DNA from 2 places in the Undibacterium sp. GW821-FHT11B02 genome. Region 1 is predicted to be linked to the other one. Evidence: predicted binding sites of a transcription regulator. Region 1 holds the regulator's gene; the other holds the start of a gene.

Region 1 (6,045 bases):
TACCTTGTCGTCAATTACGCTGTGTGCAAATCAGTGTATGGCAGCAACGCGAGGTAACGTGCACGTTTGATTGCTGTATCAACTTGACGTTGGTACAACGCTTTAGTACCTGTCAGACGTGCAGGCATGATTTTGCCGTTTTCTTGCACGAAGTCTTTCAGTGTGTCGATGTCTTTGTAGTCAACTTTTTCTACATGTGCCGCAGTGAAACGGCAGAATTTTTTGCGCTTGAACAAAGGATTTTGTTGCTGACGCTTTTGCTTCAATTTGCTTTTGTCGAATTTTTTACCGAATGCCATTTTTGGCTCCTAATCTAGTAAAGGTGTCCCGAATTCAGTGACATGAAAAACGAGACTTTTGCTATTGCGATTTTTGCGTGCTAAAAAACCAGTAAATTCCACCGGCACATCCAGAGCAATTTCATTGAATTGGCGGGAAATCTCCCCTGCCGCTACCGCTGAAATTTCAAACTCAACCTGTCGAACTGTGTTCGCCTCACGAGTTTCCGAACTGTGCATCAATGTCGCAGAAGCTATCGGTATACCGGCCGGTGTGTACCGCAATGCGGTTTTCTCTACGATCCGGGCTACAAGCTTCAGCTGATTCACTATTTTTTACACGACCTCTGTCAATGAATAATTAAGCAGCAGGCGCTTCAACACGTTGCGCTTTTGCAGCATCTTCCTTCTGAACAGCTTTCATCATTGGAGAAGGTGTTGTTTCTGCTTTTTTCAGTTTGACTGTCAGGTGACGCAAGACAGCATCATTGAATTTGAATGCTGTTTCCAACTCGAGCAGAGTTTCAGCATCGCATTCAATGTTCAAGCAAACATAGTGCGCTTTCGCCAGTTTTTGAATCATGTAAGCCAATTGACGACGGCCCCAGTCTTCAACGCGATGGATTTGACCACCACGAGCTACAACACTTGCCTTGTAGCGTTCGATCATTGCAGGAACTTGCTCGCTCTGATCGGGATGTACGATAAATACGATTTCATAATGACGCATATATTCTCCTTGTGGACAATAAAAATAGCCCGCCTCGGCGTCAAGACGAGTGCGGGAAGAGGAAAGCCGACAATAATAACCCAGTTTTTCATTTTGATCAATTAGATCAGTGACTTAGCCAGGCAAAGCCACCATTTGCCTGTTTGAATGACGTAATTTTTCACATTTTTGCTGCTCTTTGCGGATTTTGACTTGCATATTCAGCTTTACTGTATAAAAATACAGACTGCTTGCCTATACAGCACATTCACATTAGAAATCACCATGCTAAAACTTACTGCCCGCCAGGAACAAATCCTTAACCTGATCAAGGACGCCATCCAAAACACCGGATTTCCCCCTACCCGTGCAGAAATCGCCGCAGAACTGGGATTCCGCTCCACCAATGCCGCAGAAGAACATTTGCAAGCACTGGCGCGCAAAGGTGTGATCGAGATCGCCGCTGGCACCTCGCGTGGCATACGCCTGCTGGAATCCGAACTATCCAGCCACATCCCCGGCATACAGATGGCCCTGCCACATCCGGCACTGATGCAACTAAGCCTGCCACTGGTTGGCCGTGTCGCTGCCGGCTCCCCCATACTGGCCAGCGAACATATAGAATCCACCTACCATGTGGACCCCGCCCTGTTCTCTGCCAAGCCTGACTTTTTGCTGAAAGTACGCGGCATGTCCATGCGCGATGCCGGCATACTTGATGGCGATTTACTGGCAGTAAAGAAAACCGACACTGCCCGCAATGGCCAAATCGTTGTCGCCCGCCTGGGCGACGATGTGACTGTAAAACGCTACAAGAAAACCGGCGACCTGATCGAACTGATGCCAGAAAACCCCGATTATCCCATCATCAGGGTTGGCGATACCGAAGAAGATTTTGCTCTGGAAGGCCTGGCAGTCGGCCTGATGAGAAACTGGGTTTGAGGACAGCCTGGGTGTGATCCTCCCCTCTCATCCGGATCACGCCTGGCTCGTCCTCAAACTTTTTTGGTAGTACCAACATCAAAGGTCAATAGGCAGTCAATCATCATATCGTTCGGGGGCGTCATGCCCCTCTCTTTTTCACACAGCATTCAACATGAGGACAATTTATTGTCGGTATGATTTAAGTGAGGCTGGGCACACTAAATGCCATGACGGCAAAGTGAAAAAAAGTCTGCTCAATCTCGCAAAAATCGGACGATGCCAATTCGGGAGAAAATACGATGGGAGCGAGGTGTGCCACGCGCCCGCAAATTATTACACTATCGCGTCAACGGTATTTACATGATGCATTACTTTAAAAATGCGCCATATGCATCCAATTGAATAGAAATCTCTAAATCAGAAATCCTGCGAAGGATTTGCCAATCAAAGATTAATCCAGCAGTCCCTTCAAAAAACCATCCAATAAAAAAGTTCATTTGACCACCGGAAGACGTCATTTTAACAATGTCGCTCTTTTTCGACTCCAGTAGGTCAAGCGTTCGATTGATGGCAGCCTCCAAAGTATCATCCTGATCAAAATCTAATGTGCATGTACAAAAAGACTGTTTGTGTACTCCACCCAACAATCTGCCGTCTTTAGTTTTTCTTACTTCCCCGGCAGTATTCCACTTCCATGGAATCAGTCCAATAAGATCAGAAAATACCAATAAATCTAGCTCAGGATGCGTCATCCTTAAAGATAGAGAAAATTCTTTATTCTTGTGTGGTGCCGTCATCAACAATCATCCCTCTTATTTCCATTCCCTTTTCGATCATTCTTCTCCACTTTTTTTCAGGCCATTTTATTTGTCTTGGTGCTGCGGTTAGCAACGGCGTCATAGCTGAAGCTCTGGCTGGTCTGGGGCGTCAGGTAGCCTCGCCTTTTTGGTCAGATTTTCTGAAATTAGATCAAATCGAAGATACTACAATTAAATTCGATTTTCTATCGCTTCAAGCTTCAAAATAGCTTGCTTAAGAGGAATCGGTGAATCTTCCCCAAAATCATTAAGTAACTCACTTAATACAGGCAGCAGTCTTTTATCCCCCAAATTACCCGCCGCTTCAAAAACAGCGATACTTATTTCATATTGGCTAAGCTTATCGATTATTGCAGGCAATACACGTAAATCGTGCCACCCTGCGAGAGCACAAATCGCCTCTTCCGATATCTCATCGTCCTTAGGATACAGCCAATTCAAAAAAACGATCTCGCACAGCACAGGAATCGACATCAAGGAGTTTTAAGCCTAAAACGGCCCAAGAAACCACCTCAAGATCAGCATCATTTGTCAACATTAGCAATGGACCAAGACATTTTTTATCACGAATATTCCCTAGAGCAAAAGCAACGGAAATTCGCATTCCTGTATCTTTTTCATTTGCTGCGCTTATCAAACAATCGATACTTCGATAGTCACCAAGATAACCAAGTGCTGTAATTGCTTCAGCCTTGACGTTCGATTCAGCATCACTCTTTACTACCTCAATCAATAACGGGACAGTCTCATCAGCAAAAGGACGATCAGGCGTACCTAACTGGCCCAAGCAAAATGCTGCCACCTTTCGACGTGAACTATTTACGTCCTTCAGAAGATCAATAAGAAACTTGAAGACCTCATTAGTTGCTCCACTCAACTGAAGCTGCTTCGCAGCAGCAAATTGCCTCATTATGTCCTGCCCATTTAACTCAGTACATAATTGTTCATTATCAAAAATCTTCATTTCCGCCCATAAATCAGACTCAATATCGCCCAACTGCGATTCGTTAGGTAACATAATTAAATCCATTAGCGCTTTATTTTTAGCATTTCTTCTTCGTGATTTTATCTTTTGAGACTCGGGAAGGTTTGCAACCTTCATTAATGAACTTGGTTAATAATTTTTCGTAACTCCAATGCCAACTTCAGTGTTTCATCCAATCCATTCAAGCCCTCTAACGCATTTATTGCATCTTCATAATTTGGAGTGATTTGTATTGCATTCTCAAAGCAAAGAATTGCTTTTTTGTAGTCTCCCGTGGCTCGGTAAGCTAGCCCTAAATTAAATAGAGCCTCATCTTTTTGATCGTGCCCACCAAATTGCGCAGTCTCAAAGCATGTAATTGCCTCATCAAACTTACCTAGAGAAACTAAATTTTCCCCTTTTATGACCCAAGGCCAACCCGAGTTATGCCCCAAACACTTGGTGCCTATGTCAAACCAAGCATCCGCTTCTTTGGGAGAGCGGTAATCCTTGATAAGAACACCAATTTGCATTGCAATGAATCCCTTGTAACCTTGCGGAGCAAGTTCATAAGCTTGTGTTAACGCGCTTAAGCCCTCATTATGCCTGCCAAGTTCGCGTAATGCCTCGCCGTAAATCGCCCAAGCACTGGCGTGTTCTGGTTTGCATACCAAATATAGTTGCAATAATTCCACTACATGAACTTGATGTCCTGGAATTTCTGACTCTACTTTAGCCCGATGAAAAATTTCATCCAGAAACTCTAAATCAATTTTACTCATAGGTAATGTCTCTAGTTATGGGCAAAAGTCTTTAATGTGTAAAACCTGCACCTACCCAACCCAATAAATCCATCCAACAGCAAACCATGCTCCCATGCCATATCAATGCATTTTGGGGTAGCCGGTAATTTGCTGTATCTCTTTATACAAAGGTTGCAGGCGGGTGTACATTTTTTGGTACACGCGATGGTATAGCTCGTTGTAGATGTGATGGTGGTGGGCAATCGGCTCGAACGTTTTGCCTATGCGTGTCATTTCCTTGATGGCGACATCAAAATTCGGATGCAGGCCCAAGCCTACTGCTGCATCAATTGCAGCCCCCAGACCAGAGGTTTCATAGACGTGCGGACGTGAAGTCGGCAAGCCAAAAATATCGGCAGTGAGCTGCATGGCTGCGTCGCTTTGTGAGCCTCCACCAGAAATGCGCAATTCGGTAATGGCGACACCGCTACGTTTTTCTATACGTTCTTTGCCTTCGCGCAGGGCATAGGCCAACCCTTCCAGTATGGCGCGGTACATATGGGCACGGGTGTGCACGTCACCAAAACCGATGATGGCTCCTTTGGCTTCTGCCCCCGGTATCTTGATGCCTGGTGACCAGTACGGTTGCAGCATCAGGCCCATCGAGCCTGGTGGTACGGCATTCACCAGTTCATCGAACAGCGCTTCGGGGGCGATGCCCTGCTCTGTTGCCTGCAATTGCTCGTGATGACCGAATTGTTCCTTGAACCAGTTGACCATCCAATAGCCACGGAAAATCTGTACTTCGGTGCTATAGAAATTGGGAATCGCTGCCGGGTAAGGCGGTATGAAGGGTGTGACTTCCAAATATTTTTTGCTGGTGGTGTTGATGGTGGCTGTCGTGCCATAGCTAAGGCAGCCTATGTTTGGCTGCTGGCAACCAGCACCAATAACTTCGCATGCCTTGTCGGCAGCTGCCGCTAACAAAGGTGTGCCGGCAAGTATGCCGGTTGCGGCAGCGGCGGCTTCGGTGATATGGCCCATGACGGTGCCGGGCGCTACCAGTTCGGGCAAGGTTTCTCGCCTGACCGCCAGTGCCTGCCACTTCCAGTCGAGCTTGCCAGCCCATTTAAGGGCTTTGTAGTCAAAAGGAATATAGCCGACTTGCGAGCCTGCGGAATCGATAAAATTGCCAGACAGACGATGGTTCAGATAGCCTGACAGCATCAGGTATTTATCTGTCTTGTCCCAAATTTCTGGTTGATGGGCCTTGATCCAGTTGGCTTCTGCCTCGCTTCTGAAAAAATTAATGGTGCTGGCAACCCCGGCGAGTTTGAAAGCGGTAAGCCACAGGGGATTCACGGCAGGCACTATGTCGGTACGTCTTTGATCCAACCACGTCATGGCCGGGCGCAGGGGCTGCCCATGCTTATCCAGATTGATCACTGTAGCGCGCTGTGTAGTCACTGCTACGCCCAGCACATTGGCTGGCGCAATACCTGGCATTTGCCACAAGCGCTGGCAGGCAAGGCATACTGCCTGCCAAAAATCTTCAGGGTGATGTTCAGCCCACCCGGGATGCGCCGAAAAATAGGCATTCAGCGGCACC
Region 2 (6,045 bases), on a different contig from region 1:
GGCATGAAATATGCACTGCTGCCCAAGACCACACGCGGCAATACCGTGGTGCTGTCCATGATGCTGAACCTGGGCGATGAAAACAGCCTGAAAGGCAAGGCCAGTGCCGGTGAACTGGCAGCCGCCATGCTGAACCGTGGCACCGAAAAACTCAGCCGTCAGCAATTCACTGAGGAACTGGACAAGCTCAAGGCCAAGCTGCAAATCAGTGGCAATGCATCGACTGTCAACGTCTATGTGGAAACCATACGTGACAACCTGCCACGGGTACTGGAATTATTGCATGACGCCCTGCGCCAGCCTGCATTCAATGAAGCTGAATTTACCCAACTGATCAATGCACAGTTGGCGCAACTGGAAGAGTCACGCAAAGATCCACAGGCAATTGCAGTAGATGCCGCCAAAAAAGCATTGAATAGCTGGCCAGCAGATGACCCACGTTACCAGCGTTCCATTGATGAACAGATTGCTGCGCTGAAAACCGCCAAACTCGGCGATGCCAAGGCATTCTGGAAAGAATTCTACGGTGTCAATCAGCCTGCTCAGGCGCAATTGTCCATCGTTGGTGAGTTCGATACTGCTGCCATCAAAACCCAGTTGCAAACAGCCTTTGGTGACTGGAAGGCACAGCAGAACTTCAGCCGCCTGGCCAGACCGTATCACGTCACTAAGGCCGAGGAAAAGCAATTGATCACGCCGGACAAGGCAAATGCCTTCTTCTTTGCCGGCATGCATGTTCCCGTCGGTATCAAACATGCTGATTATCCGGCCCTGCTCATGGGTAACTACCTGCTGGGCGGCAGTTCCAATTCACGCATACTGGAACGCATACGTCAAAAAGATGGTGTTAGTTATGGTGGTGGTTCTTCCTTCAATGCTTCATCCATTGATGAAGTCGCCTCCTTCTCGGTAGGTGCCATTTATGCACCTCAAAACCGCGTCAAGCTGGAAACCGGCATACGGGAAGAACTTACCCGTGTCCTGAAAGATGGCTTTACAACTGCAGAGCTGGAAGATGGAAAGAAGAGCCTGCTACAACAAATGCAACTTGAACGCAGCCAGGATAATGTACTGGCCCCCATGCTGACCAACAACCTGTATCTGGGCCGCAATATGCAGTTTGAGGCCGAGATGGAAAAGAAAATCCAGGGATTGAGTGTCGCCAGCATCAAGGAAGCCATGAACCGGTATCTGGGTTATGACAAGCTGGTACGTGTTTTTGCGGGTGATTTCAAGTAAGTCGTTCAACCAGGCTGCAAGGACTTTCCCATGAGGAAAGTCCTTGCCATTGCAGCTATTCACCACCAAACAAATTCAACTGATTTTCCGTTTTCTCGTCTGCCAGCCGTGTCCCCAGGCCCAGCAGGCGTACAGGTAACTGACGACGTGAATAGCCGGTTGCCAGCAACTGTGCATACATGTCCTGATCCAGCGCCCTGGCTCCGCATTCCACCGTGGTGACGCGGAAATCTGAAAAACGGATTTTGACATACAGCTTTTGTATGCTGTCTTCTGCCGCCGCCCTTTGCATGCGTTGCTGCAAGGACTTGAACAAGACCGGCAATTCAGCCTGGCAGGCAGCCAGGTCTGGCAAATCGATGGTATAGGTTTCTTCCACGCTCACGGATTTACGTTCCGAGTAAGCGCATACTTCACGTCTGTCTATGCCACGGCAAAGCTGGTAAAGATTATTCCCCAGTTTGCCAAAGTGCTGCATCAAATCAGGCAATGACCATTTCAGCAAATCGCGGCATTCATGGATGCCCATGGAATGCAGTTTGGCAGCAGTGACCTTGCCGACCCCGAACAGGCGGGCTACTGGCAATGCAGCAACAAATTCTTCTACCTGGTCGGGCAAGATGACGAACATGCCATCCGGCTTGTTCCAGTCGCTGGCGATCTTTGCCAGGAATTTATTCGGTGCCACGCCGGCAGAGGCGGTAATACCCACGGTCTCGGCAATGCGTGCCCGTATTTCTTGCGCGATCAGGGTGGCGCTGCCTTTGTGCTGGGTGGAATGGCTAACGTCGAGATAGGCTTCATCCAGCGAAAGCGGTTCCACCGCGTCGGTGTAATCACGATAGATCGCCAGTATCTGGCGTGAGGCGATGCGGTATTTTTCCATGGTCGGCGGCATGATCATCAGATCCGGGCAGCGTCGCACCGCCTGCGACATTGGCATGGCCGAGCGTATGCCAAAGCGACGGGCTTCATAATTGCAGGTCGCCACGACCCCGCGCTGGTCGGGCTTGCCGCCCACCGCCAGGGGTTTCCCGCGCAGCGCCGGATCATCACGCATCTCTATCGCTGCATAAAAACAGTCACAGTCGCAATGGATAATCTTTTTCAAACTGGCCACTCAAAGTAAGAATGCCGTATTTTATCCTGAAATCCGTTCTCAACTGAACGTATATACAGTATAAGTCCAGTTAATTCTCGCAAGAAATAACCAGATCTTGCGGTTTAAGCTAAGATAGTCTTATCTGTAGCAACACGGTTTGTATGCTTTTTGAAGGATGAATAATGAAAAAACTGTTTTCCCTGATCTGCACACTGGTTTTTGGCTTGAGCATGGCCCAGGCCAGCGCAAATGCGCCACAACCCTATGATGAAAACGCCGACGCCCAGGCTGCCATTACCAAGGCACTGGCAGAAGCCAAAAAAAGTGACAAGAAAGTACTGGTCATTTTCGGTGCTAACTGGTGTAAGGATTGCCTGGAGCTGGACAAATCCATGCATGGCAAAAGCGCTCCCCTGCTGGCCAGCAAATTTGTCATGGTCAAAGTCAATGTAGGTCAGTTCGACAAAAATATGGACCTGTCAAACAGCTATGGCACGCCCACTAAAAAAGGCATACCTGCAGCCGTCTTACTCAGACCGGACAATAGCGTACTGTATGCATCCAAAGGCGGTGAATTGTCGAATGCCCGCAAAATGAGTGATCAGGGAGTATATGATTTCTTTGATGAAATTACGGCCCTGTATCACTAAGCATTACCAACTCAGGCATGTCTGATCTGCCACCCCCGCCTCTGCTTCCGCCTGACCAGGCGGAACTGGACATGCTGAGACGCAGCCATGCGCTGCTGTCGAATTTTTCGCGTCATCTGTCCGGCATGTTTTATCAATACCGGCGCTATCCAGATGGACGCACCTGTTTCCCTTATGCCAGCGATGCAGTTATTACTTTTTTTGGTGTCAAGGCAGAGCAACTAAGTGAAGACGCCAGTTTCCTGGCATCCATCGTACATCCAGAAGATTTGCCAAAACTGATTGCGAGCATACGCAAGTCATATAAAGAGCTCAGTATCTGGCATCAGGAATACCGCATCATTTCTCCAGGCAAGCCAGACCGCTGGGTGCTTGGTGATTCCACCCCAGAGTTATTGCCAGACGGCAGTGTGCTGTGGCATGGTTTTCTGACTGACAATACCGAACGCAAGCTGACCGAGCAAAGGTTGCTGGCCGCTGAACGTCAACGCCGCCTGGTCATGAAGGCATCGAACCAGGGCTTGTACGATATCAATCTGCAAACCGGGGAAGGTAGCTTCAGCCCGGAATACCTGCAAATGCTGGGTTATAGCCCGGATGATTTTACCGAACCGCAACTGTTCTGGGACTATTTCTGGGGTGCGGGTGTGCATCCGGATGACGTAGGCAATCTCAAACAAGCCTATAAGGCGCACGCCAAAGGCATGGGTAAAGGGGATTACCATGCTGAATTCCGGCAAAAGAACAAGGCTGGTGACTGGCGCTGGATCATGTCGCTGGGCAGTATCGTCGAATGGGATAGCAATGGGAAACCGCTACGTATGGTCGGTACCCACATCGATATTACCGAACGCAAGCAGACCGAAGACATGCTGCGGCAAAACCAGGAACTGCTGAAATCCAGTAAGGACCGCTACAAGGTACTGGCGAAAGAGCTGGAAATCCTGATTACCAATGTGCCGGTAGGCATCATGTTTGTCAGCGATGGCGTGATCGTACGTGCCAATAAGGCATTGGCCGAACTGTGCCGTTTCCACGATGTACAGGCAATGATAGGTAAAAAAACGGCCTTCCTGTACCAGGGCCAGGAAGATTATGAGGCTTTCAGCAAACAAGTCGTCCCCGGTTTGCTGGCAGATGAACTGGTAGAGCTGGAATGGCCTCTGCGTCGCTACAATGGGGAAGCCTTCATAGGCCGCATCGCCGGGCGCGCCTTGCCTACCGGTGGTTATGTCAAGGGTGCAGTCTGGATGATACAGGACATCACCGAACAAAAAACCATGCTGGATGCCCTGCGCAATAGTGAGCAGCGCCTGCAAAGACTGATGAATTCCAGCCTGATCGGCATCATCCAGGGTAATGAAGCCGGACAGATACTGGACGTTAACGATGTCTTCACCCAGTTCAGTGGCTATAGCCGTGACTATTTGCTGACCCATAGCGCCGTTTGGGAAACCCTGTTGTCGCAGCAGGACATCAAAATCTGCCAGCAGGCCTATGAGGATTTGATTCGTACCGGCACCACCGTGCCATTTGAAATCATGCTGCAACAGGAAGATGGTAATGGCGTACCCATCCTGGTCGGCCTTAGCCACCTGGAAAATTCAGAACGTGAATGGGTCGCTTTTGCCATGGACATCAGCGACCGCTTGCGCATGAACCGGCTAAAGACAGAATTCATTTCCGTCGTCAGCCACGAGTTGCGTACGCCACTGACCTCGATCCGCGGCTCACTCAGCTTGCTGGAATCTGGCGTCAGCGGGGCTTTGCCATTACAAGCGGAACATCTGATACGCATCGCCCACAATAACAGCAAGCGCCTGATTACCCTGGTCAATGACATACTGGACATGGACAAGCTTGCCAGCGGCAAGATGATTTTCAAATCGGAAGCGCTGGATCTGGTGACGCTGGTGCAAAATGCCATCGAATCGAATATGTCGTATGCAGCATCGCTAAGAGTCAGTCTGATACTGAAAAGCTATCCGGCGCAGGCATGGATACTGGCCGACAGTGACAGGCTGATGCAAGTCATGGCCAACCTGATTTCAAACGCTGCAAAATTCTCGCGTGAGGGTGATGCCGTATCCCTGCATATCATCAATGCTGGACCGCGCTACCGGGTTGAAGTCTGTGATCACGGCAGTGGTATAGCACCGGAATTTCAAGAGCATCTATTTGAACCCTTTACCCAGGCAGACGGCACCAACACCCGGCAAAAAGGCGGGACCGGACTGGGGTTGTCGATTACCAAGGCCATGCTGGAAAAAATGCATGGGCAAATCGGCTTCCACAGTACCCCTGATATCGGTACCACCTTCTGGTTTGAATTCGATGTCTATCGCTGAATGTTCAGACGGCTTTCAAAACCTGATTGCGAAATTCTGAAGGACTCAGTTGACTGGCGCGTTTGAACGCACGGCGAAAGCTGCGGCTGTCTGAATACTGCAATTGCTCGGCAATCTCATCCAGGCTCATGGACGTATGACGCAGATAATGTCTGGCCCTTTCCATACGCAGGCTTTCGGCAATCTGGAAATATGAACAGCCTTCGCGCGCCAGCAAACGGTGCAATGACCGGGGGCTGATGCCCAGCACTTGCGCCAGTTCCTGCACACTATGGCATTCGCATTGCAGGCTGACCAGTTGATGCAGCAGGCTTTGCTTGCCACTTAAACCAACGGCTGCCAATTCGGCATCGCAAACTTTTTTGGAGGCGTCCGCCAGTTCAGGATCAGGTGTGAGCAACAGGGTGTCAAGCACGCTGTTTTTGACAATGATGCGACTGACATCGGCACCATACACCACCGGGCAGGCAAAAAAATCTTCGCCTACAGAACGGCTGGCCTGACGGTTGCCGCGCAATTCCACCCTTTCCAGTTGCAAGCCCCTTCCACAGAGCGCGCGGCTGGCATTGATGGCGGTCGCCAAATGGTCAGCATCCAGAAAATCCTGCAATTCCATATCATCAAACAGCGGTCTTGCCGATATCGTTGAGAACTGCGCGCCTGGTTCCAGCACCAGTTGCACCATGGCACCGGCAATCAACTGGTA

What was found. The regulator LexA, encoded in region 1, represses DNA repair genes until DNA is damaged. The targets are predictions, from matches to a motif close to ACTGTATNNNNATACAGT.
Region 2: dinB (DNA polymerase IV) is a predicted target of LexA. The motif match lies at 2,402-2,419, and genes of this name have one in related genera.

Annotation. Positions count from the first base shown of each region.
Region 1 covers NZ_JBXASD010000009.1:279,958-286,002, reverse strand. The annotation lists gene rpsR (30S ribosomal protein S18) at 15-299, opposite strand; gene priB (primosomal replication protein N) at 309-608, opposite strand; gene rpsF (30S ribosomal protein S6) at 640-1,008, opposite strand; gene lexA (transcriptional repressor LexA) at 1,273-1,929, shown strand; gene AC1RVX_RS20430 (DUF4279 domain-containing protein) at 2,280-2,708, opposite strand; gene AC1RVX_RS20425 (hypothetical protein) at 2,901-3,170, opposite strand; gene AC1RVX_RS20420 (HEAT repeat domain-containing protein) at 3,151-3,831, opposite strand; gene AC1RVX_RS20415 (tetratricopeptide repeat protein) at 3,831-4,475, opposite strand; gene AC1RVX_RS20410 (FGGY-family carbohydrate kinase) at 4,578-6,045, opposite strand, start outside.
Region 2 covers NZ_JBXASD010000001.1:394,422-400,466, forward strand. The annotation lists gene AC1RVX_RS01710 (M16 family metallopeptidase) at 1-1,239, shown strand, start outside; gene dinB (DNA polymerase IV) at 1,295-2,350, opposite strand; gene AC1RVX_RS01720 (thioredoxin family protein) at 2,524-2,991, shown strand; gene AC1RVX_RS01725 (PAS domain S-box protein) at 3,009-5,339, shown strand; gene AC1RVX_RS01730 (helix-turn-helix transcriptional regulator) at 5,344-6,045, opposite strand, start outside.